4 regions of the Pseudoalteromonas sp. LC2018020214 genome follow, and region 3 is predicted to be linked to each of the others. Evidence: predicted binding sites of a transcription regulator. Region 3 holds the regulator's gene; each other region holds the start of a gene.
The links. Region 3 encodes sigma-54, which starts transcription at its own class of promoters, with help from an activator protein. Its sites were predicted from a motif close to GTTGGCACGNNNNTNGNNT; they were not measured.

Region 1 (7,785 bases), 360 kb from region 3:
CAAACTCAAGCGTTATTTTGCTTGCTTTATCGCCTTCCCAGCTTTTATCTGACTTAATATTAAATAAGTTATTTGAGCTGCCACCGTCACTTTTGTTAATAATGTGCTTACCCCAACCGGTTTCAAGTGCCGCTTGTGCAACCATTACCGCAGGATTTAAACCAATTTTTTGCGCTGCAGTTTTAGCGTGTTCCCACACTGAACTTACAAACTCTTCTGCATTTTTAAATGTTGGGCTATCGGTTTTAGACTCTGCAGTATCGACTTTAGGCTCAGCAATATCGGCTTTAGTACTCTTAACGATAAGATCGGGTTGCTTATTTTTTTGCTCATGAGGAAGAGCAGAACCGACTTGCGTATCGCTAAAAATATCGTTAGTTGTTCTAAGCACCGAGCCTGGCATAAAGTTTTTAGACTCAGGCGATAACTGCTGAACTATTAAATCGGCAAGGCCTAACGAGCCATTTGATGAAAGCTCTGTTGAAAGTTGCTGATCGTGCATTTCTTCAAAAAACTTTACGCCACTTGAATTAAATGGGCTGTCTTTGTCTTCAAATGCTTCGTTAGCTTTGCGCATTCCTTTGAGCAACATTTGCGTAAAAATAGCTTCAAATTGTGCGGCCGCTTTTTTGAGCGCAGCTTTAGAGGCATCAGTTGATGCATCGCCACTCGTTAAGGCTTCTTTACGAAGTGAATCTAAGTTGCCTAAATCAAAAAAGTTTTGTTTATCGAGATGATTAGTTTCCATCGGCTTTTTGACACAAAATGAATAATGCAGTTAAAAATGCAAAAATTAAGCCACTACCGATAAAACAAGGAAGATAAAAATAATAAACTTAAGTTGCTGTAAATAAAAAGCCCTAATTTCAAAAATATAGGGCTTAAGTAATACGTTATTTAATGGCCTGGGTTATTTATATAACAACTAACTGTCCGTTAATTGCGCCAGCTTCTTTTAGTGCTTCTAAAATAGCCATTAAGTCACCAGGCGCTGCGCCTACTTCGTTAATTGCGCGAACTAAATCGTCAAGGCTTACACCAGGGTTAAATACAAAGGCGCGCGAGTCGTCTTGGTTTACATCAATAATACTTTGCTGCGTGACAACTGTATCACCGTTTGCTAGCGGATTTGGTTGTGACACGTTTTGTTGTTCTGCAATTGTTACTGTTAAGCCACCATGAGTTATAGCCGCAGGCTGAAGCTTAACGTTTTTGCCAATGACAATTGTACCGGTGCGCGAGTTAACTATAATTTTAGCGGCCATGTCAGCTGGTTTAAATTCTAAGTTTTCAAGTGTCGATAAATACGATACACGCTGGGATGCATCGCGTGGTGCTATAACACGAATAGAAACAGAATCTATTGCTTGTGCGCTATTTGGGCCAACTAAGTCATTAATTGTTTTTTCTAGGCGTTTTGCCGTTGTAAAGTCTGGGCGGTTTAAGTTGAAGGTAATGTAATCGCCTTGCATAAATGGGCTTTCTACGGCGCGCTCAACTGTAGCGCCATTTGGTATACGGCCAACTGTAGGGGTGTTAATTACAACTCTACTGCCATCAAGGCCTTGTGCGCCTAAGCCACCGACAATTAAACTACCTTGTGCAATTGCATACACGTTACCATCTACACCTTTTAAAAAAGTTTGTAGTAAAGTACCGCCACGTAAACTGCCTGCACTACCAATAGAAGAAACCGTAATATCTATTGTTTGCCCGGGCTTTCTAAATGCGGGTAACTCTGCATGCACAGCAACAGCGGCAACATTTTTAATTTTAGGACTTTGAGTTGAAGGCAGCGTAATACCAAAGCTGTTCAACATGCCTCTAAAACTTTGTTGTGTGTATGAGTTTTGCTCGCCAGTGCCTGGTAAACCAACCACTAAGCCATAACCGACTAATTGGTTAGAGCGTACGCCTTCAACCATAGACACATCTTTTATGCGCTCAGCACTGGCAGTAAACTGCCAACCTAATAACACAACTAAACATAAAGCTTTAAGGCTATTCATGTTGTTACCCTCTAAAATGGAAACAGCGAACTGCTAAAGAAACGTGTAAGCCAACCAGGACTTTGCGCCTCTTGCGTTTGCCCTTTACCTGAGTATTGAATACGTGCATTAGCAATGCGGTTTGATTCAACCGTATTATCGGCGCTTACGTCTTGAGGGCGTACTAGCCCTTCTAAACGAATAAACTCTTCACCGGTATTAAGCGTTAGCCATTTTTCGCCGCGAATAACTAAATTACCGTTAGGTAAAACGCGCATTACATTAACCGAAATATCGCCCACTAAGCTGTTTGACTGGTTAGATTTTGAATCGCCCGTAAACGACGAATCACTACCAATACCAAACTGAATACTATCGCCACCTATATTTACAGGTAGACCACCTAAGCCAATCACTGGGTCTAAGCTTGCGTCAGTTTCTTTGTCTGTTTCTGTTTTAGCGGCTTTTGTTGCTTGAGTAGACTCTTGCAATTTAACCGTAATTATATCGCCAGTACGTAGCGCTTTTTTATCAGAATATAAGTCGTTTGATGTATGAGTATTAAACAATGAACCTGTGGCTACCAGCGGCTCTAGAATAGGCTCGGGGTACATAGGTGCGTAGTAAGGGTCGTCCTGCACTACCTCACTATTTTGCGTAGACATACAGCCACTTAAAAATAATGTGCCCGCTGCAAATAAAATAATATTACGCATAATTCCCCCTACTCTATTAAAGCTGTTGATTGATATAACTCATCATTTCGTCAACGGCCGAAATTACTTTTGAGTTCATTTCGTAAATACGCTGAGTTTCTATTAGATTTACCAGCTCTTCAGTCACATTTACGTTTGAAGTTTCGAGTGAGCCTTGAATAATACTACCTAACCCTTCAACACCAGGATTACCTTGTACAGGCGCACCACTTACAGCCGTTTCGGTATAAAGGTTTTGACCAATTGGCTCAAGACCCGATGGATTAATAAAGTCACTAATAGTCAGCTGACCAATTACAACGTTATCGGCTTGGCCTGCAACACGCACAGATACTTCGCCGTCTTGCGAAACCGTAATTGATTGCGCGTCATCAGGTACATTCATTTCTGGCTGAATAACGTAACCTGCGCCCGATGTTACAATTCGTCCATCGCCATCAGTAGTAAACTGACCATTGCGCGAGTAAGCAATATTGCCATCTGGTTGCAGTACTTCAAAAAAACCTTCGCCAGAAATCATCCAATCTAGTGAGTTTTCGGTGGTCAACATGTTGCCTTGCGTAAACTCTTTTTGGTTAGCTACAACTTTAGCACCCGCACCTAACATTAAGCCCGACGGCATTTCGGTATCTTGCGATGAACGACCACCCGGTTGATTAATATTTTGATAAAGTAAATCTTCAAATATAGCGCGGCTTTTTTTGTAACCTACGGTACTCGCATTCGCTAAATTATTTGAGATAACCGATATATCGGTTTGTTGAGCGTCTAGCCCAGTTTTACTGATCCACAATGCTGGATTCATAATCGTGTCCTCACTTTAAAGTTAAACTATGCGTAATAACTGATCTTGACGCTCGTCAATTTCTTCAGCTGTTTTCATTAATTTCACTTGTAATTCAAATTGGCGCTGGTGGCTTATCATGTCGACCATTTCGTGAACCGGATTCACATTCGACATTTCAAGCGAACCACTTAAAACTTTTACATTGGCAGAGGTATCTACTGTTACATTTGCTTTTGGTCTAAATAAACCGTCGTTACCTTTTTCGAGCTGTGAGCTATTTGCTTCTACCACTCTAAGCGTGTCGATTTCTTCTAAAAAGTTAGCGGGAGCGCCTTGTGGTCGAACTTGAATAGCGCCATCTTGGCTAAACCCTATTTTTTCGACTGGGACGGGTAAAATTACAGGTCCCCCTTCGCCAATAACTTGACGACCATGACTGGTTACAAGCATGCCTTGAGCAGTAACGTTTAACGTACCCACTTTTGTGTAAGCTTCATTACCGGAGGCATCTTGCACAGCAAGCCATGCGTTATCGCTCATTGCGATATCTAAGTCTCGCCCGGTTTGCACAATGCCACCCGATACCATGTTTGAACCCGGACGCTCTTGCATTGAAAATACACGTGTAGGCAAACCTTCGCCAAACGCTTGCATAGAACGCGCCTGGGCAAAGTCAGCTTTAAATCCTGTTGTATTTGCATTCGCCAAATTATTGGCTTTAAGCGCAAGCCCTTGTAGGCTTTGCTTAGCGCCAGAGGCCGCAATGTAGACCATTTTGTCCATAGTATCGACTCACATAAAAAATCTCTGAACTTATAAATGCAAAATAGGTGCCAGATTAAATTTGACGCAACATTGAGAGGTTTTTAGAAGGGCTTACAAAGAGGACTTACAAAAAAGGCTGCAAAAGTGCAGCCTAATATATTTAATGGGGTTTAGCTTATCGAATCTGCAAAATACTTTGCTGAATAGTTGAGTTAACTTCAAGCGCACGTGAGTTTGCTTGGTAATTACGCTGTGCAGTAATTAAGTCTACTAGTTCATTAGTAAGGTTTGTATTTGATTGCTCAAGCGCTGATGAATTGATCGATCCTAAAGTACCTGATCCTGGTTCGCCTGCAATTGGATCACCAGATGTTAAACTTTTTTTCCAAGCGGTATCACCGACTTGCTGTAAGCCTTGTGAGTTAGAAAAACGAACCATAGCGACTTGACCTAGAAAAGTTGAGTCACCATTACTGTAAGATGCAACTACTTTACCATCAGTACCAATATCAATACCGGCTAAACGGCCAACAGTAGCACCGTCTTGCTCAAGCGCTTTTACTTCAAAGTTACCTGCATACTGAGTGGGAACTTTATTACTGGTTCCCGCTTCATCACGCCAACTGACTGACACATCATCAGGAAAACTTGCACCATTAGTCAAAAGAGAAGTCAAACCTGTAGTCGCATCAGAAGATAAGTCTATATCATCAAAAGTTGTAGCCGGTGATGTTACATTAGGCAAACCTGCTGATGTAAATTCAAAAGTATCTATAGGAGTATGTGAACCTGCGACTGTTTCAACTCCATCTGTCCCAAAATTTTTCCCGTCTAAAGTTCCATAAACTTGCCATTGATTTGGTGTTGTCGTTGGGTCTTGCTTTACAAAGAAAAGCTGTAAAACATGTGGCTCACCTAATGAGTCATAAACTGTAGTTGATGTAGAACTATTATAAGAAGCACTCGTACTTGAATCAAAAGGAGTTACTGTAGGTTGAGTTTCTCGTGAATCTAAGTTAAATGATGAGTACACTTTACTTGTTGCGCGAGGAGAACCAGACGAATCCGGTATCTGTAATGGTGATGAAGTACTCAAACTTACTGATGTAGTGGCACCTGTAGCTTCATCAACAGGGAAACCTTGTAAAAAATTACCTTTGGCATCTACTACAAAATTATCTTCATTTAATTTGAATGCACCTGCACGAGTGTAAGAAAAATCTTGAGAACCTAAGTCTTCACTCATCGCGAAATAACCTTCACCAGTGATAGCCAAATCAAGTGAGTTATTTGTAAATTGCAGTGAGCCTTGATGAAACTGCTGTGCAACCATAGCGGTTTGAACACCATCACCATTTTTAGTCTTACCAGAGCTAAATACTGATGAAGCGTAAACATCGGCAAACTCAGCGCGTGACTCTTTAAAACCTGTTGTATTTACGTTTGCAATATTATTTGCAGTTACGTCTAAATCTTTTTGTGCGGCAGCTAGGCCGGTTAATGCAATATTGAAGCTCATAATTCACCTCTAACCTGTTAATCTGTGGCCTGCTGGCAGGCAAGAAATATTAAATTTGTTACGCGATTTCTGCAATGTCGGTTAACCTAACCGCACCTTCTTTGGTGTTCACAATGATGCCGCTTGAGCCGTTAATGTTTACACTTTCAATATTTTTGAAAGTTGCAATAGGCAAGCTAGAAAACTGGCCATTGGTACTACCTTGTGCCGATAATGTGTATTCCCCTTCAGGTAAACGCTCACCGCTTTCATTATTACCATCCCAAGCGAAGCGAACAGCGCCCGCAGGCTGAGAACCCATATCAATTGTTCTCACTAGCTGTCCTGAAGCGTCAGTTACACTAAGTGTTAAGCTTTCAACTGCACTTTCAGCAACGATAGACCCTTTAGCATCACCTGATTCATTTAAATCAACAGTATTTGACTCTAGTAAAGCCTGCTTGCCAACAAGCGTTGAAGCTTGCAGGGCTGAGTTTGATGTCATCGAAGTAGCCAACGTATCAAAATTTGAATTCAAATCACTGATACCTTGCGCCATCGTAAAGCTAGTCATTTGAGCAATCATTTGATCGTTATCCGCAGGGTTACTGGGATCTTGATACGATAATTGCTGAGTTAACAAAGAAAAAAAGTCTTCTTGCGTTAACGCATCACTCTCATTGTCGCTGGTCGCTACTTGCGATTCTTGCCAACGCAAAGAGTCTAAATAGGATGAAGATGTACTAATATCGTTACTCATAACCTACCCTCGGTTACCGCTGCCCTAGCAACAGTGTTTTACTTAGCATTTGCTTAGCTGCATCAGCAACTTGCACGTTTGTTTGGTAAGAACGAGAGGCAGAAATCATATTTGCCATCTCCTCTACAACATTAACGTTGGGTTTATAGATATAGCCATTTTCATCCGCACTTGGATGGTTTGGGTTATATTCAATTTGCAATGGCGCATCGCTTTCAACAATGCCCAAAACTTTAACACCAACTGCGGAGCCCTGCTGGTTACTTACTGATGCTGAAGCCTTTGTTAGCTCAGCCGCAAATACAGGTTGGCGCGCTCGGTACGTTTTGTCTTGAGATGAACTAATGGTATTAGCATTAGAAATATTACTAGCTGTCGTATTTAAGCGAACGTTTTGTGCGCTCATACCCGAACCTGCAATATCGAAAACATTATATAAACTCATAATTTTTATCCTTGACTACCGAGAGCTTTATTCAGGCCTTTAAATTTGCCGCTTAAGAACTGCAAGCTGGCCTGATACTCCATAGCATTCTGTGTATACAAGTTTCGTTCCACTTGTATATCAACCGAGTTACCATCACCAGTATCTGATTGATTTGGCAAACGAAATGATTCTGAACTGCCCATACTATGAGTACCTCCACCAATGTGTTTATCATTAGTTCTTACCATAGTATTGCCGCTTTGCTGGGTTGACCTTGCCGCTTTTAAAGCAGAGGCAAAATCAATATCTTTTGCTTTATAGCCAGGCGTATCAGCGTTAGCTATATTAGTTGCAATTAATTCTGCTCGCTGTGAACGGATCAACATGGCTTGCGGATGCACACCTAATGCTTTATCAAAACTGATAGCCATAACCTTCTCCAAAAAATTGACTTACCCATTAATAAAGCAAAAAATAAGCCATTAATATTAGAGCATGCTATATTTTTATAAGACTATGTATCTAAATAGAAAAACGACGCTAGGTGCGTCGTTTTAGGGAAGGGAGTTAGCTTAATTACTTCTTTTGGTAAATAATACCAGGGTTGCACCTAACCATATCAAATTCAGTACTTAGGCCAGTTAGGGACTCTGACGCGCCTAAAAATAGGTAACCGTTTGGATTTAACGCTTGTGCAAACTGGTTAATAATTTTAGCTTTTATTTCAGGCGCAAAATAAATTAGTACATTTCGGCAAAAAATAATATCAAACTTGCCCATTAACGCGTAAGAATCAAGCAGATTTAAATGCCTAAAACTAACTTGTTTTTTTATTGTATCGTTT
Region 2 (7,785 bases), 180 kb from region 3:
GCTCGCGCATTAATGCATAGGTACTTGGGTGAATACGCCAATCACTGCCATAGCGCGCTAAAAAACGGGCAATACGCAGTACTCGAACAGGGTCTTCTACAAATGCCTCAGTGGTGTGGCGCAGTGTTTTATTTTGTAAGTCAGTTTGGCCATTAAACGGGTCAATAATATTACCGTGTTCATCAAGCGCCATTGAATTTATGGTCAAATCACGCCTTGCTAAATCTTCTTCGAGCGTTACCGTTGGGCTGGCATCAACTACAAAGCCAGTATAGCCTTTGCCACTTTTACGCTCTGTGCGCCCTAGTGCATATTCTTCTTTTGTTTTTGGGTGTAAGTAAACCGGAAAGTCACTACCTATTGGCACAAAACCAAGCGATTCCATCGTTTTTGGTGTTTCCCCAATCACTACATAGTCGTTATCTTTTGATTTTATATTTAGCAGTTTGTCGCGCACTGCACCGCCAACGAGGTAAACTTGTTTTAAGTTACTTTTCACTTTATTCCCAATAACACTTGCCCAATTGTTTGACGCTAATCATATCATTAATTAAAAAATTCTGCGGTATTTGCCAAGCTTAAGTAAGCTCATTACAATGGCGCATTATTTTTAGCTATAGCCTCATAATTAATGAAAAACCATTCATCAAAAAAAGAACTCATGTTACTACCCATTTTATTAGTGGTTATTTTGATGTGTGTGGCGGGTCACTTTTTACTACAAGCAAATTTTCAAGACAGTAATGTGGTTGAATACATGTTGGCAGCACTGCCGTTTGCTATGTTTGGGTTGGTTATTGTGGCGTTTAAAATGGCGGCTAAAAGCGAAAAAGATGAGCAAAACGAGCAGGATTCTTAATCCTGCTTTATATTTTTAGAGCGCTCTCTTTATTTAAAGTACGTGGTACCCAAACCAATCTGGTTTAATTGCTTGAGCTTGCCCACTAGGCGTGAGCTTAATGTTTAGCTGGCTGTCGAGTAAATCAATGGCAAAGCAATCGTCCACATCATGTAAATCATCGTTATGAATATGACTAAGCCCTGCGAGCAAATCGTTTTTAGCTCGCTCTTTAGCTTCATGGCTACTGCTTGCAACATACAGCGCAAAGTCATGTTGCTCAGCCATTGAATCACTTCTGTAAGCGCCTAAATTTACAAAATAGAGTTGTTTATTTTGCTCCACATAGCTATCAACAACTTCTACTTTAAAGCCATCAATATGATTAATTGCCATGTAGCTATCCATGTGAACACTACTTCTGTCGCCTACCCATTGGCTTTTTAACTTTGAATAGGTTTGCTCTATATTCTCCCCTACTACAAAACGAATATCATGCATTTCAATGTGGCAACCTTGAATCCGGCCACCTAAATACACCATAAATAACTGCATGCTTTTCCTTAACCTAAATTATCAACATCAATATTATGCTTTTTAATCAACTTATAAAAATCTGAGCGGTTGCGCTTGGCAAGCTTAGCGCCTTCAGCTACGTTACCACCTGCCATTTTTAAAGTGTTAATTACATAGTCGCGCTCAAACTCTTTTTTAGCGTCGTTTAGTGATAATGGTTCTACGTTTGTTTCGTTACTATTTAGCGCAGCTAACACTAAATGCTCTGAAATAACATCGCTCGGTGTTAATGCTACAACCTGCTCTACTACGTTTTGTAATTGGCGAATATTACCTGGCCAGTCGTAACGCACAAGTGCATGCATAGCATCGCTTGCAAAGTGTTTTTCAGTCTGGTTCATGCGCTTAGCAATGCTTGCACTAAAGTGCTGTGCTAATAAGCTTATATCTTCGCGGCGCTCACACAGTGGCGGTAATTTTAAATTAACTACGTTTAAGCGATAGTATAAATCTTCTCTAAATTGCTGGTTTAAAATAGCTTCAGGAAGATTTTTATGTGTTGCCGACACTATGCGTACATCAATTGCTATCTCTTCTTGAAAACCTACTGGGCGAATTGTTTTTTCTTGTAATACGCGCAGTAACTTAACCTGTAAGTTAAGCGGCATATCGCCAATTTCGTCTAAAAATAACGTGCCACCCTGTGCTTGTTGAAACAAACCTTGGTGATCTTTAATTGCACCCGTAAACGAGCCTTTTTTATGACCAAACAATTCAGACTCTAAAAGCTCCCCAGGTACAGCACCGCAGTTAATTGCAACAAAAGGGCCACTGCTTACATGGCTATGCTGATGAATCGCCTGTGCGAGTAGCTCTTTACCAGTACCACTAGCCCCCGAAATAAGTACATTAACTTGCGTTGGCCCAAGTAGTTTTACTTGCTCTAACAAGTGCAGCATTGCACCACTGCGCGTAACTATATTACTTTTAGGTGCAGCTTCATCGGCGTTAACACCATGAATTTCTATCGCTTTAGCAAGGCTGTCAAATAGCTCATCTTTATCCACTGGTTTAGTTATAAATGCAAAAATGCCCTGCTTAGTTGCCTCTACGGCATCAGGAATTGAGCCGTGCGCTGTCATCATAATGACAGGTAATGCTGGGTAGCGGCTTTGCAGCTGACGATGCAGTGCCATACCATCCATTTCATCCATGCGTAAGTCGGTTATTACGGCGTCAAACACTTGGCTTTTAAGTATTTGTAGTGCGGTTAAGCCGCTTTCGCAGGTTGTTACTTCGTATCCTTTTGATTCGATACGAATAGCGAGCAGTTTTAATAAGCTAGCGTCGTCGTCTACGAGTAATACTTTTGCACCTTGTACTTTAGTTGCGGCCATCGTTACTGCTCCTTCGTTTCTTCTCGTAGTAAAAGTTGCTGCTCAATCGTTGCTAACGATGAGAGGGTTTCTTGCATTTTATTATTAAGTGCTTGCTGCTCTTTTTTAGCATTTATTTGCATAGTTACTTGCTGCTTTTGAAGCCATAAATATTGCTTTATGTCATCAGGCCAAAAGTAAGCAAGATCGAGCTTTAACAACTGAGTCATTACCGTATTTGGATCATCATTTATGTTTAAGCACATGAACTTAAAAAAGCGTTTAAGCTCGTTTTCGCCTGTAAAAACATCTTTGCTAGGTACCAATTTGAATCCACCACACTGATTAGCATGCCATGCAATAACCTGCTCTGCAGGAGGATAGCTTGGCTCAATTTTTGGTCTAGGCTTTGGACTAGGGTTACTGTTTTTATCGTTCGCTTTTTTTGTATCGACCACAGGTGCAGGTGTAATTGACACACGCTCTTCTTGCCCATTATTAATTTCACAACCTGATATAACCATGCTGCTACTGAGCACACATAAAATAGCGATTAAACGCAAGCGCATGTTAATTAACTCCTAGATTTTTTGTTATGGGAATTTTAATTGAAAACCGGCAACCATGTGGCTCGTTATGCTCAACACTAAGTGTACCTCTTAGCTGTTCAACAGACTCTTTTACAATAGTTAAACCCAGTCCACTGCCTTGCAGCGTAACATTTTTACTGTGTTTACCTTGATAAAATGCGCTGAAAATTTGAGTTTTTTCTTGCTCTTTAATACCGCAGCCTTTATCAATCACAACGATACAAAGCTGGTTTTGCTCAAGCGCTAAATTAATAGTAACGCTTTGCTTATCCTCTGAAAATTTTAAGCCATTTGAAATAAGCTGAATTAAAATCATCTCAATAAGCTCACTAGGTAAAGCAAGCGGTTTGTTAGGTAAAGTATTTTGCCACTGCAGAGCTTGCTGACGCGCAGTTAAGCGATGCTCAAAATGGCTATTAATTTTATTAATAAGAAGACTAAATTCAACTTCGCTTAAGCTGTCTTTACTGGTGCGAATCGCATTATAACTCAGCAAACTGTCAATCATTGTACGAAGGCGCACCATAGATTGGCTAATGAGCTCAAGCACCGCTTTTTGCTCAGCGGTAATTGGGCCTACTATTTCATCAGTTAATAAATCAGTGCCTTCAACCATTGAAGCAAGCGGCGTTTTTAGCTCATGAGTTACATGGCGTAAAAAAGTATCTTTTTGCTGCTCAAGCATATGAAGCTGCTCTTGTACCCATTGGAGTTTTTCTCCTAGCTCAACAAGCTCAGCTGAACCTTTCACAGATATTTTTTGCTGCCAATGCCCCTGCCCAAGCTTATCAATAACCGTAGTTAACCCTTTTAGCCGCCCACTTATGCGCCATAAAAAACCTCCCCCAACAATTAAAGTCAGTGGAATAAGTGCCACCAGCCAGTTTATAAATGACGCTTGCAGGCTTGTAAGCTCATTTTGGTTATTGGTAATTTGCGCTTCGTTTTTATCACGTAACCATAAAGTAAGCTCAGCAACTAAATCGCTCACTGGCACAAATAGCTCAGCTTGTTGTTGTTTTTGCTCAACGAGTTTTACATGCGCGGTTTGTAAGGTGGTATATAAGCGTTGCCATTGGTGAATATACTCCTTATTCGTGTTTACAAATTTGAGTTCATCAATGCTTTGTAGGGATGATTGCCATTTATCGACAATGAGCTTATCTAGCGATTCACTTTTTAATACCCAGTTTTGCCTAGTGGCGCGCTCAAGGCTGTTGAGCTCTTGCTTTAAAGTGTTAAACGATTTGGTAACTTGGTAGTTGCTACTCACAATACTTTGAGTAACCGCTAATTGCTTATTAAGCGCATTTAAAAATACGATCACCACTATAGAAAGCGGCAGTAACGAAAGCAGCATACTCATTGCAAATTGCCCAATTAAATTAGGCCGCCAGTTAAGCATTGCTTGGTATTTTTTAGCTATGGTTGCTGGCATTTCGTTTAGTCCTTTTAAGTTAAGCGTTCTATTATTAAGTGCTTACCTTATACACTAGCTGAACCAGCAATTATATTTAATACGATTAACAGCCAGCACTACAAAACAATGTGTCGCCAAATAGAGACAACGTAACTCTTTGATTTTAATAAACTCCCTTTCAACCTCACTAAATAGTGTTGCAAAAGGCGCACAAAAATTACAATAAACCCAGTAAAAACTTCTCACTGGCTTAAAGCTAAAACAATAACCAGTTGAAAAATAACAACAATTATTATTGGCACCATTTTTGTAATAGGAGTAATAACTTTAATCAATAAGGAAATAATTATGAACAAACGCATTTTAGTAATTTCATCATTACTGGCTTTAGGCTTTTTAGGCGCTAATGCACACGCAATGGACGTTCACGCGACTTTTAACGAACTTGATAAAGACAGTAACGGCACATTAAGTGAAGCCGAAGCAGGTGAAGATGCTGTGTTACACGAGAATTTTTCTCAAATTGATACTAATCAAGATGGGCAATTGTCGCTAGATGAATTCAAAAAATTTATTCAATAAACTCATTTAATAAGGAACGTGATTATGAAACAACTTATAGCCGCTTTTTCATTAATGTTTTTAGCAATTAGTGCCACCGTAATTGCATCGCCAACAAATGTGCGTTTTGCCCACTTAGATAAAGACATGGACGGACAAATATCAATTGCAGAAGCAAAGGAAGACAAGGAAGTAATGAGACAATTTGCCGACTTAGATGAAGACGGTGATGAAAAAGTCTCAAAAAAAGAATTTGAAAGCTTTAAACCTTAATGAGTAATTACTGATTAAGCTTTACTTAAGCTTGTTATAGGTAAACTGGAATTAAAAGCATTTGCCATAATCCCTGAGGGAGTGTGTAAAAGGATTTAATGTTGGGAGTTAAATTACGGCAAGTGCTTTTCCTTTTCACTTTATTTTAGCCACAAACTTTAAATACATCTTTTGGAAGGAACACCATGAAGATATTTCCCCTTATTATAAGCATCTTAATGCTATTAAGCTTTGATGCCGCTGCACTTGATGTAAAGCAACGCTTTGATCACCTCGATAGCGACAAAAGTGGCTATTTAACGCATGACGAACTTGATCCCCAACCACAACTATTAAACACATTTGTAAAATGGGACAAAAACCAAGATAACCAAATTTCGTTAATCGAATTTAAAAATTACCTTACCAATAACCTCTACTGAGTATTTTTCATGAAAAAAACAAGCTATATAGCGCTTTTTGCGTTTAGTATTTTTAGCACATTAGGCTTTGCTGCAAGCAACAATGTTGCAGAGCAATTTGAAAAACTTGATAGAAACCAGGATGGTTTTTTAACACGTTCAGAAACCGCTGTAGACCCCGCTTTGTGGTCTCGGTTTTCAAGCTACGATCAAGACAAAGACGGCAAGCTAACGCTAAGTGAATACAGTTTATACGCTAGTAAATAAACCCTTTCAAAAGCTAGATATTTTATGTTCTAGCTTTACTGCTTTTTTCTTCATCATAATTTGTCTCACATATTGGTATTATAAAGTTGGGTTTGCTAGTGTTAACGCACTAACAATAAAAAATAATGCCTTATGTCGCTCAAAAAAATAATCAAACCACTCATACTAGCCAGCCTTTGCGCTAGTTCTAGTTACACTCTTGCACAAACAAAAGTAATTTATAACGCCAATGGTTATACCCCTTTATATCAAGGTGAAGTACAGCAGTTTACTACCCTCGTTATTAAAAATGGCAAGGTAGTAAAACTAGGTAGCGATACACTTAAAGATAGCTACCCAGATGCCAAGCTAATTGACGCGCACGGTAATACCTTATTACCAGGCTTAATTGATGCTCATGGGCACGTTATTGGCCTTGGCGATAATTTATCGCAACTTGATGTACGCGGTGCAAAATCGGTTGATGAAGTAACGAATAAACTAAAAGTATTTGCCGATAACAAACAAGGTTGGATTATAGGACGAGGCTGGAACCAAGAGCTTTGGGCTGATACACGCTTTCCTACGGCTAAAGATTTAGACAAAGTAGTTAACGATCGACCTGTGGTGCTTTCTCGAGTTGATAGCCACGCCATTTGGGTTAATTCAAAAGCGCTCGAACTTGCTGGTATTACCGCCCAAACAAAAGCACCTGAAGGCGGTGAGATAATTAAAGACGAATTTGGCAATCCTACGGGTATATTTGTAGACAAAGCAGAATCGCTAATTACCCAGCATATGCCAGCCCCTTCAAAACAAGATATAAGTGACTCACTTGATGCAGCAGGTAAACATTTATTAAGTTTAGGTATTACCTCTACTCACGATGCAGGTATTGATAAAACCACATGGGAGGTTTACAAAGAGCGCGGCGACCTTGGTAATTTACCACTACGTATTGTGGCAATGTTAAGTGGTGCAAGCCCTGATTTAGACACAATGTTAAAGGCAGGCCGGTACCACGACAAAAATGACTTTATGGAAATTCGCAGTGTTAAAGTTTACGCCGATGGCGCATTGGGCTCTCGTGGTGCAGCACTTATTGAAGAATATGCAGACAGACCTGGTCACCATGGTTTAATGCTTGAAACACAAGAGAAACTCGAAGCACTCTTTACACAAAGCTTTAAAAGCGGCTTTAGCGCAAATACTCACGCCATTGGCGACAAAGCAAATAAAGTAGTACTTGATGCCTATCAAAATGTGTTTAAAAAAACGGGCGGTATATTACTACGAAACCGAATAGAGCACGCCCAAATTGTAACCACTGATGATATCCCTCGCTTTAAAGCGTTAAAAATAATCCCTTCAATGCAGCCGGTGCATGCCACTTCAGATATGCATATGGCAGAGCAGCGTTTAACTGAAAAACAACTAAGCGGCGCCTACGCGTGGCAAACATTTTTACAGCAAGGTTCGGTTGTTGCAGCAGGCTCTGATTACCCTGTAGAGCTTGCAAATCCATTTGATGGTTTGTATTCAGCCATTACACGCATGGATCATA
Region 3 (7,785 bases):
AACGACTTTAAGCTTGATCAGGTACAAAATTTTTACCCATCACCTATGGCTAATGCGACGACTATTTACCATACAGAGATGAACTCTTTACGTAATATAAAAAACAACTCAGAAGTTGTTCCAGTACCTAAAGGCGCACGCCAACGTAGATTACATAAAGCTATTTTACGCTACCACGATGCAGCTGGTTGGCCAATGATACGTGAAGCTCTACGTAAAATGGGTAAAGCTAATTTAATTGGTAAAGGGCCTAACTGTTTAGTGCCAGAAGAAGGGCGCGATGAAAAATCAGGTAAAGGTGGTAAAAAAGGTGGGCGTCCGGCACTAACGCGACATACCGGTTTTAGCCAATTTAAAAAGGCAAACACTAAGCCAAAAGTAGGCGGTAATCGTCAAAGCACACGTTAGTAACTTTATTTGCTAATAGATAAGGCTAATTGCGGTACGCGTTTTTTAGCTTTTTTATATGTAAATTAAGTCAGCTTTGCTCTTTATTATCTATATTATTGTAGGTGATAAAGGGTGAGGTTTTAGAGCCCCTCTCTTTAGATATCCTGTGCTAAGTTTAGCTTTTTTTTAAAGCATTGATGATAACCACAAACGCAATTTAAGTGACCATAACGGCTGAATGCCGGTGAGTCCTTGCGTCATTTTATTATCTTTTAAGATTATATAAGATGGCGTGACTTGTCCCTGCCAATCGGAAAATATCTCCCCGTGTTGATCGTTAACAGTACTGAAGCTGTAGCCTTGCTCATTTAAATAATCATGCAGCTCTTGATCAGAGCCTGATTTTATCGCGATGCTCACAACAGGGTATTTATTCTCGTTTGCGAGTTCGTTTATGGCAGGGGAGGTAATAGTACAAATAGGACACCAAGTTCCCCAAAAATACACAAGCGTGGGTTTATCTTGGCTCATTGCTGCTAAATCAATGTTTTGCGCTTTATAATCGATTAATTGTAATTGAGGATTTGCTGGCATGACAGGTTGCCGCCACCAATTGACGGCGGTATAAATGACGAAAAATATAGAGCCATATACCAATACACTTTTTAATATGGATACGCTTTTTTGTTTTAGCGTTTTTTTAGGTATGTCATTTTTATGTTTGGTATCCGTTGCCATAGCTACTGATTTACCCTAAGTATTTTTGCTGTAGTTCTTTACATTTAAAGCGTTTAATTTATATCAGCAGCCATGTAGCAGTACCTAAAAAGGCGAATATGCCAACAATATCAGTCACCGTGGTTAGCACCACACTCCCTGCAAGAGCAGGGTCTATATTCATTCTCTTAAGAATTATTGGAATACTTGCACCAGCAACACCTGCCACCACTAAGTTCATAAACATAGCGAAGGCGAGTACGCCACCAAGCATAAAGTCCCACTGCCATAGCGCAATAACACCCGCAATTAATAGTGACCACAAAATACCGTTTAGCGCGCCAATGGCCAGTTCTTTCATCATCAAGAAACGTTGGTTTGTTTGGTTTATATGACCTACTGCAATACCGCGGATAACAAGCGTTAATGATTGGCTACCAGCAACACCACCCATAGAAGGGACAATACCGTTAAGCACAGCCAAAATAGGGAGCACATCTAAAGTGCCTTCAAAAAAGCTAGCTACAAAAGCAGCTGCAAGTGCGGTTAGTAAATTAACTCCTAGCCAAACTGAGCGTTTTTTAGAGCTTTTTAGTACAGGCGCGAATGTATCCTCTTCATCATCAAGACCGGCTAGGCTTAATAAGCTATGCTCGGCATCTTCTCGGATTACATCAACGATGTCATCGATAGTAACACGACCGAGGAGTTGGTCGTTATCGTCCACTACAGGGGCCGATATCCAATTATGACGCTCAAATAATTGCGCTACTTCACTTTCATCCATAGAGATTGGGATAGACTCACAATCTTCATCCATTAAATCGCGGACAATTTTTTCTGGCGGATTAGTTAATAATGTACTCAGCGATAAAGCGCCTATAAAGCAGTTATGTTTATCAACAACATATAAATCATCTGTACCCTCTGGTAGCTCACCACGCAGTCTAATATAACGAAGTACAACATCGAGTGTTACATCAGGGCGAATGGTCACCGTATCGGTGTTCATTAGTGCACCAGCTGAACGCTCTTGATATGACAGTGCTTGCGTGGCACGTTCACGGTCTTGAATGTCCATCGCGCTAACAACGTCTTTATAGACGGTATCTGGCAGGCTACGTAATACTTCACCTAAGTCATCGTGGCCCATATCTTCAGTTGCGGCGGCAATGTGCTTAGGTTCCATTTGGGCAATAATGCCTAAACGAACATCTTCAGATAATTCTTCAAGAACATCACCCTGCACATCAGGATCGACCAATTGCCAAAGCAGTCGGCGAATTTTATGCGGTGATGATTCTAATAATAATGCGGTATCACAAGGAGCCGTTTTTGCGAGCATGCGCCTAACTTGAACAAACTGACCACTATTGAGTGACTTCGTCACCTGTTTTAGTTGCTGTAGTGGGTAATCTTGTTCAAAAGCTTCTGGCATTGGCGTCCTTTATAAATTGTTATATTACTTTATGGGGGGAGGTGAGTTAACTGGCGTTACTAACCTATTTATTTTATATGTCTGTTTTAATTGAAGCATTAGTAATGCGAATATTGTTTTTATAAAACAGGTTATTCTTGTTCATTAAAGCGTTGTGCTATTAATTCTCCAACAGCGTGTAAAGCTTGCTCAGAATCAGGGCCTTTACAAACAACTTTAACTTCTTTTCCTTGGCTACTTTCAAGTAACATTAATGCAAGTACGCTATCGCCTGCGGCTTCTTTGTCATCTTGGAATAATGTGATTGTCGCATCAAATTGTACTGCTAATTGCGCAAGCACAGTAGCTGCTCTGGCGTGTAAGCCTAATTTGTTTTTTATTAAAAAGGTATCTTCACAATGCATAACTTACTCTACCTAAGCTGAACAGGTGATTATTCAGCTATATTATTTTTCTTGCTCGCGATGGCGAATTTTTACATTGGGATGTGTCATTGCAAAACTTTCACCGATAGTTTGCGCTAAATACACAGAGCGATGTTGCCCGCCTGTACACCCAATAGCAATGGTTAAATAACTGCGGTTATTTCTTTCTAAATGCGGTAACCACGTTTGTACAAATGTTTGAATTTGCCATGTGAATTTTTGCACTATGCTGTGATTAGCTAAATAGTCTTTAACCGGTTGATCTAACCCATTTAAAGGCTTCAACTCTGGTTCCCAGTGTGGATTTGGTAAAAAGCGTGCATCAAATACGTAGTCTGCTTCTTTTGGTATACCGTGTTTAAAACCAAATGATTCAAATGTGACAATCAGTTGCTTATCTTTTTTACCTAAAATCTTTTCACGAATAGATTCAGCGAGTTGATGAACACTTAAATCAGTCGTATCTATCATAAAGTCGGCGCGAGTGGTTAATACATCAAGTAATTCTTTTTCTTTTTTGATGGCTAAATCAAGCGGCAACGAGTCTATTGATAGTGGGTGTAATCTGCGTGTTTCTGAAAAGCGTTTGATCAATGTCTGATCGTCGCTATCTAAATAAAACAACGTAGGGTTTGCAAAGCCAGGCAAGTATTCAAGAATATCGTTAAATTCATCTTGTTCTTTAGGGATGTTGCGCACATCAATGCTAACAGCAATTTTATCGTAGCTATCAGACACACTGCGAACTAATGAAGGTAGTAGGTTTACTGGAATATTATCAACGCAATAATAACCTAAATCTTCTACAACGCGCAAAGCAACCGACTTTCCAGAACCAGAACGACCGCTTATGATAATTAACTCCATTTAACACCCTTTATAAAACTATGATTGATCGACAATAACTTGGTAAAGCTCAGTATCAGATTTTGCACTGCGTAACTGTTTACAAAAATCTTTGTTGTTTAGTTTATCAGCAATGGTTGCTAGAGTCTTTAAGTGCTGCTGGTTATCGCCATCTGGTACGATGAGTGCGACAAAAATATCAACAGGGCGATTATCGATTGCATCAAAGTTTATTGGAGTTTCGCTAACGAGCACTAAAGCCAAAGGCTCTTCTGCACCGCTCATTCTTCCATGAGGAATAGCAATGCCACGCCCTATACCTGTACTACCTAATTTCTCTCTGCTCATTAAAGCATTAAGAATATCTTGTTGCGGTAAATACGGAAGTTTGTCGTGAGCAAGTTCGCTAATGAACTCTAAAATTCTTTTTTTGCTATTAAAAAGGACCGCAGCTTTGCTGCAGTCCTGGCATATAAGTGAACTTAATTTCATCATATTAGTGTCGAGCAAGCTTCTCTTTGTGTTTGATTACTTGGCGATCGAGCTTGTCGATCAACGAGTCAATAGCGGCATACATATCTTGATGTTCTGTAGAGGCAAATAGCTCAGCACCGCTTACGTGTATTGTGGCTTCTGCTTTTTGATTTAATTTTTCTACATCGAGAATGACATGAACATTATTTATATGATCAGAGTGTCTTTCAAGCTTCGCAAATTTAGTATTAATATAGTCTCTTAGTGAATCGGTTAATTCTACGTGACGACCAGTTAAGTTTAGTTGCATAAGCATTACCCTCTTAGTTTAGCGTCTTAAATCAGACTTTTACGCTGATTTGACGGTGGAATAGCAAGAGATTCGCGGTATTTTGCGATTGTACGTCTTGCTACTTTAATTCCTTGCTCAGCCAATATATCCGCTATTTTGCTATCACTCAATGGTTTTGCTGAGTTTTCTGCTGCGATTAATTTTCGGATAAGCGCACGTATTGCTGTAGATGAACATTCACCACCGTTTTCAGTACTTACATGGCTTGAGAAAAAGTATTTAAGCTCAAATATACCACGGGGTGTATGCATGTACTTTTGAGTAGTTACGCGTGAAATTGTCGATTCGTGCATTTCTACCATTTCAGCGACATCATTTAAAACCATTGGTTTCATGGCTTCAGGGCCATGTTCAAAAAAGCCTTGTTGTTGCTTAACAATACAATTAGTAACTTTCAATAGCGTGTCGTTTCTACTTTCTAAGCTTTTAATAAACCATTTAGCTTCTTGTAAATGTGAGCGAATAAACTGGCTGTCACCACTTGATTTTACAGTGCGAGACATTGCCGCGTATTGGCTATTAACACGAATTTTAGGCATGCTATCTGGGTTTAATTCGACAACCCAGCGGCCTTTAATTTTTTTAACTGACACATCAGGAATAACATACTCAGATTCTTCCCTTACAATAGTATCTGCAGGTTTTGGGTTGAGAGTATGTATTAGTGTCATTACTTCTTTAAGCTCTTCTTCTTTGAGCTTAGTTTTTTTCATTAATGTACGATAGTCGCGAGCTGCTAATAGATCAATATGCTCGGTTAAAATCATTTTCGTTTCATTAATGTAAGGTGTTTCTTTATCAAATTGATTAAGCTGAATACACAAACACTCTTGTAAACTACGTGCAGCAATACCAACAGGATCAAACAGTTGGATGCGTTTTAATACCGCTTCAATTTCATCAAGTTCAACTTCGTTATCATCTTCGTTATCATCTTCGTTTTCTTGATTAAAGCTTTCTAAAATCTCTTCGCAGCTTAGTGTTAAAATACCTGAATCATCGACGGCCTCTACAATCGCAATAGCGATGGCTTCATCGGTAGGGCTAAATGGCGTTAGTTGTAATTGCCACATTAAATACTCATGGAGCGTTTCAGTAGAGGCGCCTTGGTATATTGATTCGTCTTCAGGCATTGGACCTGATGAGGCTGCTGGGGCGGCACTCATGTACTCATCCCAACTAACATCCATAGCCATGTCGTCACTTAGCGTGTCTTTTGCAAGTGCTTCACCAGTATCTTGTTCGTATTCGCTCGGAGCATCATCAGCAGATGCGCTAACAGTTATGTCATCGGTATCAGCTTTTTGCTCGTTTTTACCAGCAGCGTCTTCAGAATAGTCTGCCTCTTCAACCTCTAATAGTGGATTACTGTCGAGAGCTTCTTGTATTTCTTGCTGGAGATCCAATGTACTGAGTTGCAACAAACGAATAGCTTGTTGCAACTGTGGAGTCATTGTAAGTTGCTGGCCCATGCGCAGCTGTAGTGATTGCCTCATGTATCTCTAACAATCCTTTTATGTTGTTATAATTAATACTAGCAGATGCTTAAAGACATGGCGTAAATGTTACAGCCTAAATTGCTCGCCTAAGTAAACATCGCGTACTGTTTTATCATTTAATACGTGTTCTGGAGTACCTGATGCAATCAGCTCCCCATGAGAAACAATGTAGGCTTTTTCACAAACATCAAGGGTCTCTCTTACGTTATGGTCGGTAATTAAGACACCAATCCCACGATTTTTAAGATGTTCTATTATTTTCTTTATATCTAATACCGAAATAGGGTCAACACCGGCAAACGGTTCATCCAGTAGTATAAATTTAGGATCTGCTGCCAGCGCTCGTGCTATTTCTACACGACGACGTTCTCCACCCGATAATGCCATACCTTGGCTATCACGAATGTGTTGTATGCTAAATTCATCTAATAAGTTATTGAGCGTGTCTTCTCTGGCTTGTTTATTTAGTTCTTTGCGCGTTTCTAAAATGGCCATTAAGTTTTGATAAACAGTCAGCTTTCTAAAAATCGATGACTCTTGTGGTAAGTAGCCTATGCCTAATCTAGCACGACTATGCATAGGTAAAAGAGTAATATCGTTATCATCAATAGATATTTTACCTTTGTCGCTAGGAACAAGCCCTACAATCATATAAAAAGTCGTTGTTTTACCAGCACCGTTAGGGCCAAGTAAGCCAACTATACTGCCAGCTTGTACTTCAAGGCCGACGTTTTTTACAACTTCACGACCTTTATAGCTTTTTGCCAATAGTTCTGCTTTTAATGTGCTCATGGTTGACCTTTATCGCCTTTTTTACTTTTTTTAGTTTCGATCGGTACTAAAATTGTGTGAACGCGGTCAGTTGAGTTTTCATCTTTTTCGGCACTGATTAGCTGCTGCTCTATATCGTAGGTAATGCTTTTAGCATTTATTTTTTGTCCCGCTTGCGATACTTGTGCATTACCAACAAGCGTTAAAAAACGCTTAGATACATCATAACGCACTTCGTCAGCACTGGCGCTCATAGTCGTGCCATCTGATTGCTTTTCTTCAAAGTGCGCAGGGCTACCTGTGGCAATTAATAATTGTTTATTATCACCAAGTTCATCACGTTTGTGTACTTCTAGGCGATCGGCTGTAATGCGGCGATTACCGTGAATAATCTCAACGTTTTTCTCAAAAATACCCACATTAGCTTTTAATTGACCTTCTTGCTTGTCGGCACTTATTGAAATTTGATTGGCAGCAGGTTGCGTGTTTTGTTCTGCAGCACTACTATTAAACGCTAGTATAAGTGTAGGAATTATAAGTGATTTTAATATTTTATTGGTCATAATATATGGTTCGCGTATGGTTAATTAGTTTTATCACTTCGGTTTTCAAGTCGGCTTCTAGGCCTTTACCGGTGATTTTTAAATTCGGTCCAGTGATAATGACGGGTTGCTCCGAACGCATTGTTAATAGCTTTATATCTACCTGAATATTATCAGCATTGATTTTGTCTATCATGGCGTTATCGGTTAAATTTTTGGCAACCACATTACCTTCTAAAATTAATTGTTTATCTTCGTATAATGTTGCTTCGTCTGCATTTATTTGCCACGTTTGTTGTTCGTTATATAAAGTAAAAATGGGTTTTTCGAA
Region 4 (7,785 bases), 660 kb from region 3:
TGATTTAAATAATCAGCCTTTAGCAGTCGATAAGGTACTTGTAGATAAAGTGAGTAATGCACCAGGCTTTAAGCGTGCAAAAGCACTTTATGATATTGAGCGCTTTACGTCGGCGCGCCGTGAATGGAATTACTTAACGGATACCTCTAGCGATGAAGAAAAGCTGGCAGCATCACAGTTATCTACCGATTTAGGTTGGCACGACAGTACTATTTTTACTTTAGCAAAAATTAAAGCATGGGATAATGTAGAGCAACGTTTTCCGTTTGCGTTTCAAGATGTTTTTGAGCGCTACAGTAAACGTAGCAAGATAGATGTTGCTTGGAGTATTGCTATTGCAAGGCGCGAAAGCTCTTTTGCGCCAGATGCACGCTCGCATGCTAATGCGCGTGGTTTAATGCAGTTATTACCTAGTACTGCTGAGTATGTAAATAAAGGCAGTGTGACAAGTAGTCGTTTATATCAACCTAAAACAAATATTAGGTTAGGTACTAGTTACTTACAATACTTAAAAAAGAAAAACCATGGCAATGAAGTGCTGGCTACGGCTTCTTATAATGCGGGTTATCATCGTATAAAGCGTTGGTTACCCGATGACGCTATTCCGGCTGAGTTATGGGTAGAGCTTATTCCGTATCGCGAAACCCGCGATTACGTAAAAAATGTATTTGCGTACAGGCAGGTTTACCATACAAGAATGGGCCGAGAAGGTAATGTATTAGCGCCGCTACTCGAAATGAAAATGGGCGGTTGAATATATGATACCAATCGACCAATAACTTAACACGATAGGTATAGGTATTAATAAGGGGGATGTTTACATGTTAAATATCCTCCTTTTTTGAGCGCTGAGGGTAATACCAATTTTATTAAAAACATGATCATTCTAGCGTATTAAATAATTCAATAACTGCGTTAAAAATTATTTATATAGAACAACTATGTATCATAATTTTAGCCTTGTTATTAAGCTATTTTCTTATCGCTATAATAGATCATTAATTTAATGCAATTGGTATAAGTGATAGACTCATAGCAAGTTAAATTTAACAGATGGATTAACAATGGATAAATTAGCCGTTTTATACGCCGAACATATTGCAACACTGCAACAGCGTACTCGTACAATTTGTAATAGCGAAGGGTTAGAAGGATTAGTAATTCATTCAGGCCAAGCTAAGCGCCAGTTTTTAGATGATATGTATTATCCATTTAAAGTTAATCCACAGTTTAAAGCGTGGTTACCGGTTATTGACAATCCTCATTGCTGGATTGTGGTAAATGGCAGCGACAAACCAAAGCTAATATTTTATCGTCCAGTAGATTTTTGGCATAAAGTACCAGACGAGCCTCGCGACTTTTGGGCTGAGTACTTTGATATAGAGCTACTACTTCAGCCTGATCAAGTCGAAAAGTTATTACCATACGATAAAGCTAAATATGCTTACATGGGTGAATACATTGAAGTAGCGCAAGCTCTTGGTTTTAGTATTATGAACCCTGAGCCTGTACTTAACTATTTTCATTACCACCGCGCTTATAAAACGCAGTACGAACTTGAATGTTTACGCAACGCTAACCGTATTGCAGTAGATGGGCATAAAGCTGCACGCGATACATTCTTTAATGGTGGTAGCGAGTTCGACATTCAACAGGCGTACTTAATGGCGACACGTCAAAGCGAAAATGAAATGCCGTACGGCAACATTGTTGCGCTTAACGAAAACTGCGCTATTTTGCACTACACGCACTTTGATCCAAAAGTGCCACACACCCACAACTCATTTTTAATTGATGCCGGTGCAAACTTTAATGGTTACGCTGCTGATATTACTCGTACGTATGATTTTAAAAAGCAGGGTGAGTTTGCTGAGCTTGTACAAGCCATGACTGTTCAACAAATCGAGTTAGGTAAAGGTTTAAAGCCGGGTATGCTTTATGGTGATTTACACGTTGAATGTCATAATCGTATCGCACAAATACTTAGTGACTTTAAAATTGTTAACCTACCCGCGGAGGAAATTGTTGAGCGTAAAATTACATCTACTTTCTTCCCGCATGGACTAGGACATCACCTAGGTTTACAAGTGCATGATATGGGCGGTTTTATGAGTGACGAAAAGGGCACACATCAACCATCGCCAGAAGGGCATCCGTTCTTGCGTTGTACTCGCCTGATCGAAAAAAACCAAGTGTTTACTATTGAGCCAGGTTTATACTTTATTGATTCACTGCTTAGTGATTTAGCGCAAACCGATAATAAGCAGTTTATTAACTGGGAAAAGGTAGAGTCATTTAAACCATTTGGCGGCATTCGTATTGAAGATAACATTATTGTTCACGAAGATAGCCTAGAGAATATGACGCGTAATTTAGAACTCGATTAATTTCTATAAAGACGAGTTAGCGAATAAACGTTAAAATATGCATATGATCGGGGCCTTTAGGCCCCATTTTTAATTGAGCTTTTAATATGTCTGAATATAAATATCCTGCTGCTGACGTTTTTCATCAAGAAGAAATAAAAAAAAGTACGTTTATAGTCCACATTGCACACACCCCCGATTTAAATTCAGCAAAAACATTTATTAAAAGCATTGAAGAAAAGTATAGCGATGCACGCCATAACTGCTGGGCACATGTGGCAGGCAACCCCGGTGGCAGCCATGTTTATGGTTTTTCGGACGATGGTGAACCAAATGGCACTGCAGGAAAGCCTATGTTAAATGTGCTGGTGGGTTCGGGCCTTGGCGAAATCACTGCCGTGGTGACACGTTATTTTGGCGGCATAAAATTAGGCACCGGCGGGCTAGTACGTGCTTATGGTGGCTCATTAAATAATGCATTAGTAAAATTGCAAACGGTGCTTAAAGTTCCCAGCGTTGAAATTACTGGGAGTAGCGAGTACAGCATGCAAGGCGCGATTGAGCAGTTATTAAAAACAAAGTATCAAGTGCTTAATATTGATAAGCAATTTACTGCTAATATTGAGTGGGTGATTACAATCGATAGCCGTGAAGCTCAGCAAGCAATCAAAGATATTTTTGATTTAAGTCACGGCGCAGTTGAGTTAACTATTAAAGAGTAATAACCTACACAAATTGCATATAATGCATACTGACCCTATTTAATTTGGTTGATACTACTCAGCCTGAATTTACTAATAATAAAAGCGACAAGCTAAATGCAATTTCGTACCATCATAAAAATTCTTGGCCAACTTGTTGCGCTGTTTAGTATTACCATGGTGCCTCCGGCACTGGTGTCTTTAATATACAAAGACGGTGGTGGTGTTCCCTTTGTTTTAGCATTTATTTTTAGTGTTGTTATTGGCATGATGGCTTATTACCCAAACCGCCATGAAAACGGTGATTTAAAAGCACGTGAAGGCTTTTTAATTGTTGTTTTGTTTTGGCTGGTACTTGGGGCGTTTGCGTCCTTGCCGCTTATCTTTTTACAAGAACCTAATTTATCGCTCGCCGATGCGGTATTTGAAGCATTTTCTGGCTTAACAACCACCGGCGCTACAGTACTTACCGGTATTGAGTATTTACCCAAGTCGGTATTGTTTTATCGCCAGCAACTCCAGTGGTTTGGCGGTATGGGTATAATCGTACTCGCTGTTGCTATACTCCCAATGCTAGGTGTTGGTGGTATGCAGTTGTACCGCGCTGAAATACCAGGGCCTGTAAAAGATTCTAAAATGACCCCGCGAATTGCCGATACTGCAAAGCACCTTTGGTATATTTATGTGTCGTTGACTATTACTTGTATGCTGGCTTATTGGGCTGCAGGAATGGAGTGGTTTGATGCTATATGTCATGCATTCTCAACGGTGGCGATAGGTGGTTTTTCTACTTACGACGCCTCCATGGGGCACTTTGACAGCCCTGTAATTAACTTTATTTGTGTGTTCTTTTTAATTATTGCAGCTGTTAACTTCTCCCTGCATTACGCCGCAGTGGCGAGCCGAAACATACAAGTTTATATTAGAGATCCAGAGTTTAAGGTGTTTTTGTGTATTCAATTAGCGCTGGTGGTTATTTGTTTTACTGTACTTTCCTCTAACGAAATATTTGCTAATGGCGATGAAACCCTCGATCAGGCGTTATTTCAAGCTGTTTCAATGAGTACAACAGCAGGCTTTGCTACTGATAACTTTTCAACATGGCCTTTGTTTTTACCTATTTTACTTATATTTTCGAGCTTTATTGGTGGCTGTGCAGGCTCTACCGGTGGTGGTATGAAAGTAGTGCGCGTGTTCTTACTTTACTTGCAGGGTGTGCGTGAGCTTAATCGTTTGGTGCACCCACGGGCTATATATTCAATCAAGCTGGGTCGTAAGGCGTTGCCAGACAAAGTAGTAGAAGCTGTGTGGGGTTTTTTCTCTGCTTATGCGCTGGTATTTATTATTATTATGTTAGCGCTTATGGGCACGGGTATGGATAACATAACTGCGTTCTCAGCCACTGCGGCTTGTTTAAATAACTTAGGGCCTGGTTTAGGAGATGTAGCGTCGCATTATGGTGCTATAACCGATGGTGCTAAATGGTTGCTTACTATTGCAATGGTGTTTGGTCGTTTAGAAATATTTACTTTATTAGTGTTATTTACGCCTACTTTTTGGCGTGGATAAACGAGCGGCTTAAGTTTTAAATTACGAACTATTGGGAAAGGGATATGCCAACAAATTTAGAAAAGCTAAAGCATATAAGTGTAGGCAGCTTAGTTGACCTAGAAATATTAACACCTACAAGCAGTAAGCGTGTTAAAACTGAATTAGTTGGTTTACTCGATAAACAGTTTATTATTTTAAATTATCCCAATGCTAAGCGTTTACCTGCAGCGAGTGACTATTTACGTGATGGTGTAATGGTTGTTGTAAGAGCACTGATTGAAGGCAGTGGCGGGCAAGTTATTGCGTTTCGCCAGCAAATTATGTCAGTAGCCTCTCATCCCGCTAAACTCGTCTTTATTAACTTTCCTAAGCAAGTGCAGCTATTTGCGCTACGCTCGCAAACACGCATACCTACCTTGTTACCTGCAAAGCTAAAAATAAGTGACGATAGAGTGCTTGAAGGCCTTATTAAGGATATTTCACTCACTGGTGTAATGTTTGATATTAGAGGCGATCAGCAAGCTGAAGGTATTAAAGATATGCAATGCACTGTCGTACTCAATAGTAGTGATAAAGATTTTGAAGGTGAAATTTGCAGTGTTAAAGAGCATGTCGCAGGTGTGCACTGCGGAATTAAGCTACTAGCAAGCGAGGATGAAATGAAAACCTTTATGAAAGAGCATTTTATAGACCCATCTGCGCTTGAGCCCACCGTTGAATAAATCGTTTTTCGCTTATTTGCAACAAAATGGCGTTTTACGTGAGGTATTTATAAAGTATTTTTTTGTTTTTATATAATTAAAAATATTATTCAAATAAAACAATGTTTTACGTGTTTTTTATTATGGCTTGTTTTTTGTTGTTATAGCTACTTCGTTAAAATTAACCTTAACTATTTTTTAAAATCCCTCCTTTTATAGCTCTATATTTTAAAATGTATCTTTTTATATAAACATAACTATTTGTTTTTAATAACTTTAGTTTTTTACCTCTAAAGCGTGTTGCGAAAAGGCAACAGTAATGACTCTGAAAATTCCTACTTATTGTACGTTTTATTTTTAACTTATTGAAAGTTAATGGCTTTTCAATGTTGGCATTTAAGTTGTAATAGTCAGGGTGTACTGAACGAAATCGTGATTCAAAGTGAAATACTTAATCGCACACACATAAATTTGAAGGATACATATTATGAAAAGCATTAATAAAACTTTAGCACTTATCGCTATTGCATCTTCTTCAGCCGCTTTTGCAGCAACAGATTTTGACACACTTGATGTAGATGGCAGTGGCACAATTAGCCAAGCAGAAGCATCAGTAGACGCAAAATTAATGAGCATGTTTTCTGAGCTTGATACTGACCAAAATGGTGAGTTATCAAAAGAAGAATTTTCAGAAGCTTAATTAAAAAGTATTTATCCTGAGTTGCCAAAGACAACCTAAGTAGGCAAGGGAGCTTACGAAAGAGGATAACAAGGAAGTTAAAAATTACGTTTTAAGTTAAACGAAGCAATTTTTTTGATAGAACATTGAAGGATTAAGTTATGAAGCATTTAAATAAAGCATTAGCACTTATAGTACTAGCATCTTCTTCAGCTGCATTTGCAGCATCAGATTTTGACAGCCTTGATATCGATGGTAGCGGCACAATTAGCCCAAGCGAAGCGGCAGTCGATACAGATTTAATGGCTGAATTTATTGAGCTAGACACTGATGGTAGCGGCGAGCTTTCTAAAGAAGAATTCGCTAATTACTAATTAATCTTTTCAGATTAAACATTTTTCACAGTCAGGGATCTTTGAAAAGGACTTCCCATATTACTAGGAATATTATTATGAAAACATTAAATACAACACTTGCAGTTATCGTTTTAGCATCTTCATCAGCAGCATATGCCGCAGTAGATTTTGCCTCTTTTGATGCAGATGGTAACGGTGCTATTACAATGGAAGAAGCAAAGGTTAACACTCAGCTTGTAAAGATTTTTGATGATTTAGATACTGATGGAAATGGTGAAATCTCTAAAGAAGAGTTTTCAAAAGTACAGTAATCAATATTCGAAGATACTCCACTAAAGCCGCCTTAGTCAGCGGCTTTTTTGTATTTTAAATTAACTAATTAGCGTAACTAGTTAAAGGAATATAGCACTTACTTGGAATAGTTTTTCTACAACGGTAATATGTTTTTTGTCGATTAAAAACATAATGACATGATCGCCCGACATAATAATTGTATCGTCGTGGGCTATCAGTACATCGTCATTACGTACTATTGCGCCAATAGTTGTACCTGCAGGAAGTTTTATGTCGGCAATCGCACGACCAACCACTTTAGATGTGTTTTCATCACCATGAGCTACCGCTTCTATGGCTTCTGCCGCACCTTTACGCAGTGAATACACATTAACAATATCACCACGGCGTACGTGCGTTAATAACGCTGATATAGTTGCTTGTTGTGGCGATATGGCAATATCTATTTCGCCGCCTTGTACCAAATCAACGTAAGCACCACGCTGGATAAGCACCATGGTTTTTTGTGCGCCCATACGTTTTGCAAGCATGGCTGACATAATGTTTGCTTCATCGTCATTGGTTACGGCAATAAACACATCTACTTGTTCAATATGCTCTTCTGAGAGCAGTTCTTGATCAGATGCGTCACCACAAAAAACGACCGTATTATCGAGCATTTCTGAGAGTTGCTCGGCACGTTCTTTACTGCGTTCAATTAATTTAACGGTGTGGTTTTTTTCAAGTGAGCGGGCAAGGCCTGCCCCAATGTTACCGCCACCAGCTATCATAATTTTTTTGTAAGAACGTTCAAGTTTTTGTAGCTCGTTCATTACTGCGCGTATATGTTTTGTAGCGGCAATGAAGAATACTTCGTCATCAGCTTCAATAACGGTGGTACCCAATGGTTTTATTGCTTTACCTTGACGATAAATAGCGGCAACACGAGTCTCTACATTAGGGATGTGTTCTTTAAGTGCAGATAACGCATAACCTACAAGTAAACCGCCATAGTAAGCTTTTACGGCTACTAACGAGAGCATGCCATCAGCAAACTGCAATACTTGCAGGGCACCAGGGTAGTCAATTAAACGGCGAATATACTTAGTGACCAGTGCTTCGGGAGCAATGTAATGATCGATTGGTAAATCATCGTTT

Region 1: a site for sigma-54 is predicted at 4,311-4,329, ahead of JG479_RS04445 (flagellar basal body rod protein FlgF). Genes of this name have one in related genera too.
Region 2: a site for sigma-54 is predicted at 5,035-5,053, ahead of JG479_RS03725 (EF-hand domain-containing protein). Genes of this name have one in related genera too.
Region 4: a site for sigma-54 is predicted at 5,708-5,726, ahead of JG479_RS00085 (EF-hand domain-containing protein). Genes of this name have one in related genera too.

Annotation. Positions count from the first base shown of each region.
Region 1 is NZ_CP066804.1:1,031,491-1,039,275, reverse strand. Features, by position in the region: gene flgJ (flagellar assembly peptidoglycan hydrolase FlgJ) at 1-748, opposite strand, end outside; gene JG479_RS04460 (flagellar basal body P-ring protein FlgI) at 915-2,009, opposite strand; gene flgH (flagellar basal body L-ring protein FlgH) at 2,021-2,704, opposite strand; gene flgG (flagellar basal-body rod protein FlgG) at 2,721-3,509, opposite strand; gene JG479_RS04445 (flagellar basal body rod protein FlgF) at 3,531-4,274, opposite strand; gene flgE (flagellar hook protein FlgE) at 4,432-5,775, opposite strand; gene JG479_RS04435 (flagellar hook assembly protein FlgD) at 5,834-6,514, opposite strand; gene flgC (flagellar basal body rod protein FlgC) at 6,528-6,959, opposite strand; gene flgB (flagellar basal body rod protein FlgB) at 6,965-7,372, opposite strand; gene JG479_RS04420 (CheR family methyltransferase) at 7,518-7,785, opposite strand, start outside.
Region 2 is NZ_CP066804.1:850,128-857,912, reverse strand. Features, by position in the region: gene JG479_RS03755 (multifunctional CCA addition/repair protein) at 1-499, opposite strand, end outside; gene JG479_RS03750 (hypothetical protein) at 632-859, shown strand; gene JG479_RS03745 (DUF1543 domain-containing protein) at 893-1,393, opposite strand; gene JG479_RS03740 (sigma 54-interacting transcriptional regulator) at 1,402-2,751, opposite strand; gene JG479_RS03735 (hypothetical protein) at 2,754-3,299, opposite strand; gene JG479_RS03730 (sensor histidine kinase) at 3,301-4,758, opposite strand; gene JG479_RS03725 (EF-hand domain-containing protein) at 5,089-5,322, shown strand; gene JG479_RS03720 (hypothetical protein) at 5,347-5,574, shown strand; gene JG479_RS03715 (EF-hand domain-containing protein) at 5,760-5,996, shown strand; gene JG479_RS03710 (calcium-binding protein) at 6,006-6,242, shown strand; gene JG479_RS03705 (amidohydrolase) at 6,375-7,785, shown strand, end outside.
Region 3 is NZ_CP066804.1:674,853-682,637, forward strand. Features, by position in the region: gene JG479_RS02870 (YgiQ family radical SAM protein) at 1-408, shown strand, start outside; gene JG479_RS02875 (protein disulfide oxidoreductase) at 577-984, opposite strand; gene mgtE (magnesium transporter) at 1,187-2,545, opposite strand; gene JG479_RS02885 (HPr family phosphocarrier protein) at 2,677-2,949, opposite strand; gene rapZ (RNase adapter RapZ) at 2,992-3,837, opposite strand; gene ptsN (PTS IIA-like nitrogen regulatory protein PtsN) at 3,856-4,308, opposite strand; gene hpf (ribosome hibernation promoting factor) at 4,313-4,600, opposite strand; gene JG479_RS02905 (RNA polymerase factor sigma-54) at 4,627-6,138, opposite strand; gene lptB (LPS export ABC transporter ATP-binding protein) at 6,208-6,933, opposite strand; gene lptA (lipopolysaccharide transport periplasmic protein LptA) at 6,930-7,475, opposite strand; gene lptC (LPS export ABC transporter periplasmic protein LptC) at 7,465-7,785, opposite strand, start outside.
Region 4 is NZ_CP066804.1:15,832-23,616, forward strand. Features, by position in the region: gene JG479_RS00060 (transglycosylase SLT domain-containing protein) at 1-754, shown strand, start outside; gene pepQ (Xaa-Pro dipeptidase) at 1,065-2,387, shown strand; gene JG479_RS00070 (YigZ family protein) at 2,474-3,088, shown strand; gene JG479_RS00075 (TrkH family potassium uptake protein) at 3,185-4,636, shown strand; gene JG479_RS00080 (flagellar brake domain-containing protein) at 4,681-5,340, shown strand; gene JG479_RS00085 (EF-hand domain-containing protein) at 5,807-6,019, shown strand; gene JG479_RS00090 (calmodulin) at 6,160-6,372, shown strand; gene JG479_RS00095 (calmodulin) at 6,450-6,665, shown strand; gene trkA (Trk system potassium transporter TrkA) at 6,747-7,785, opposite strand, start outside.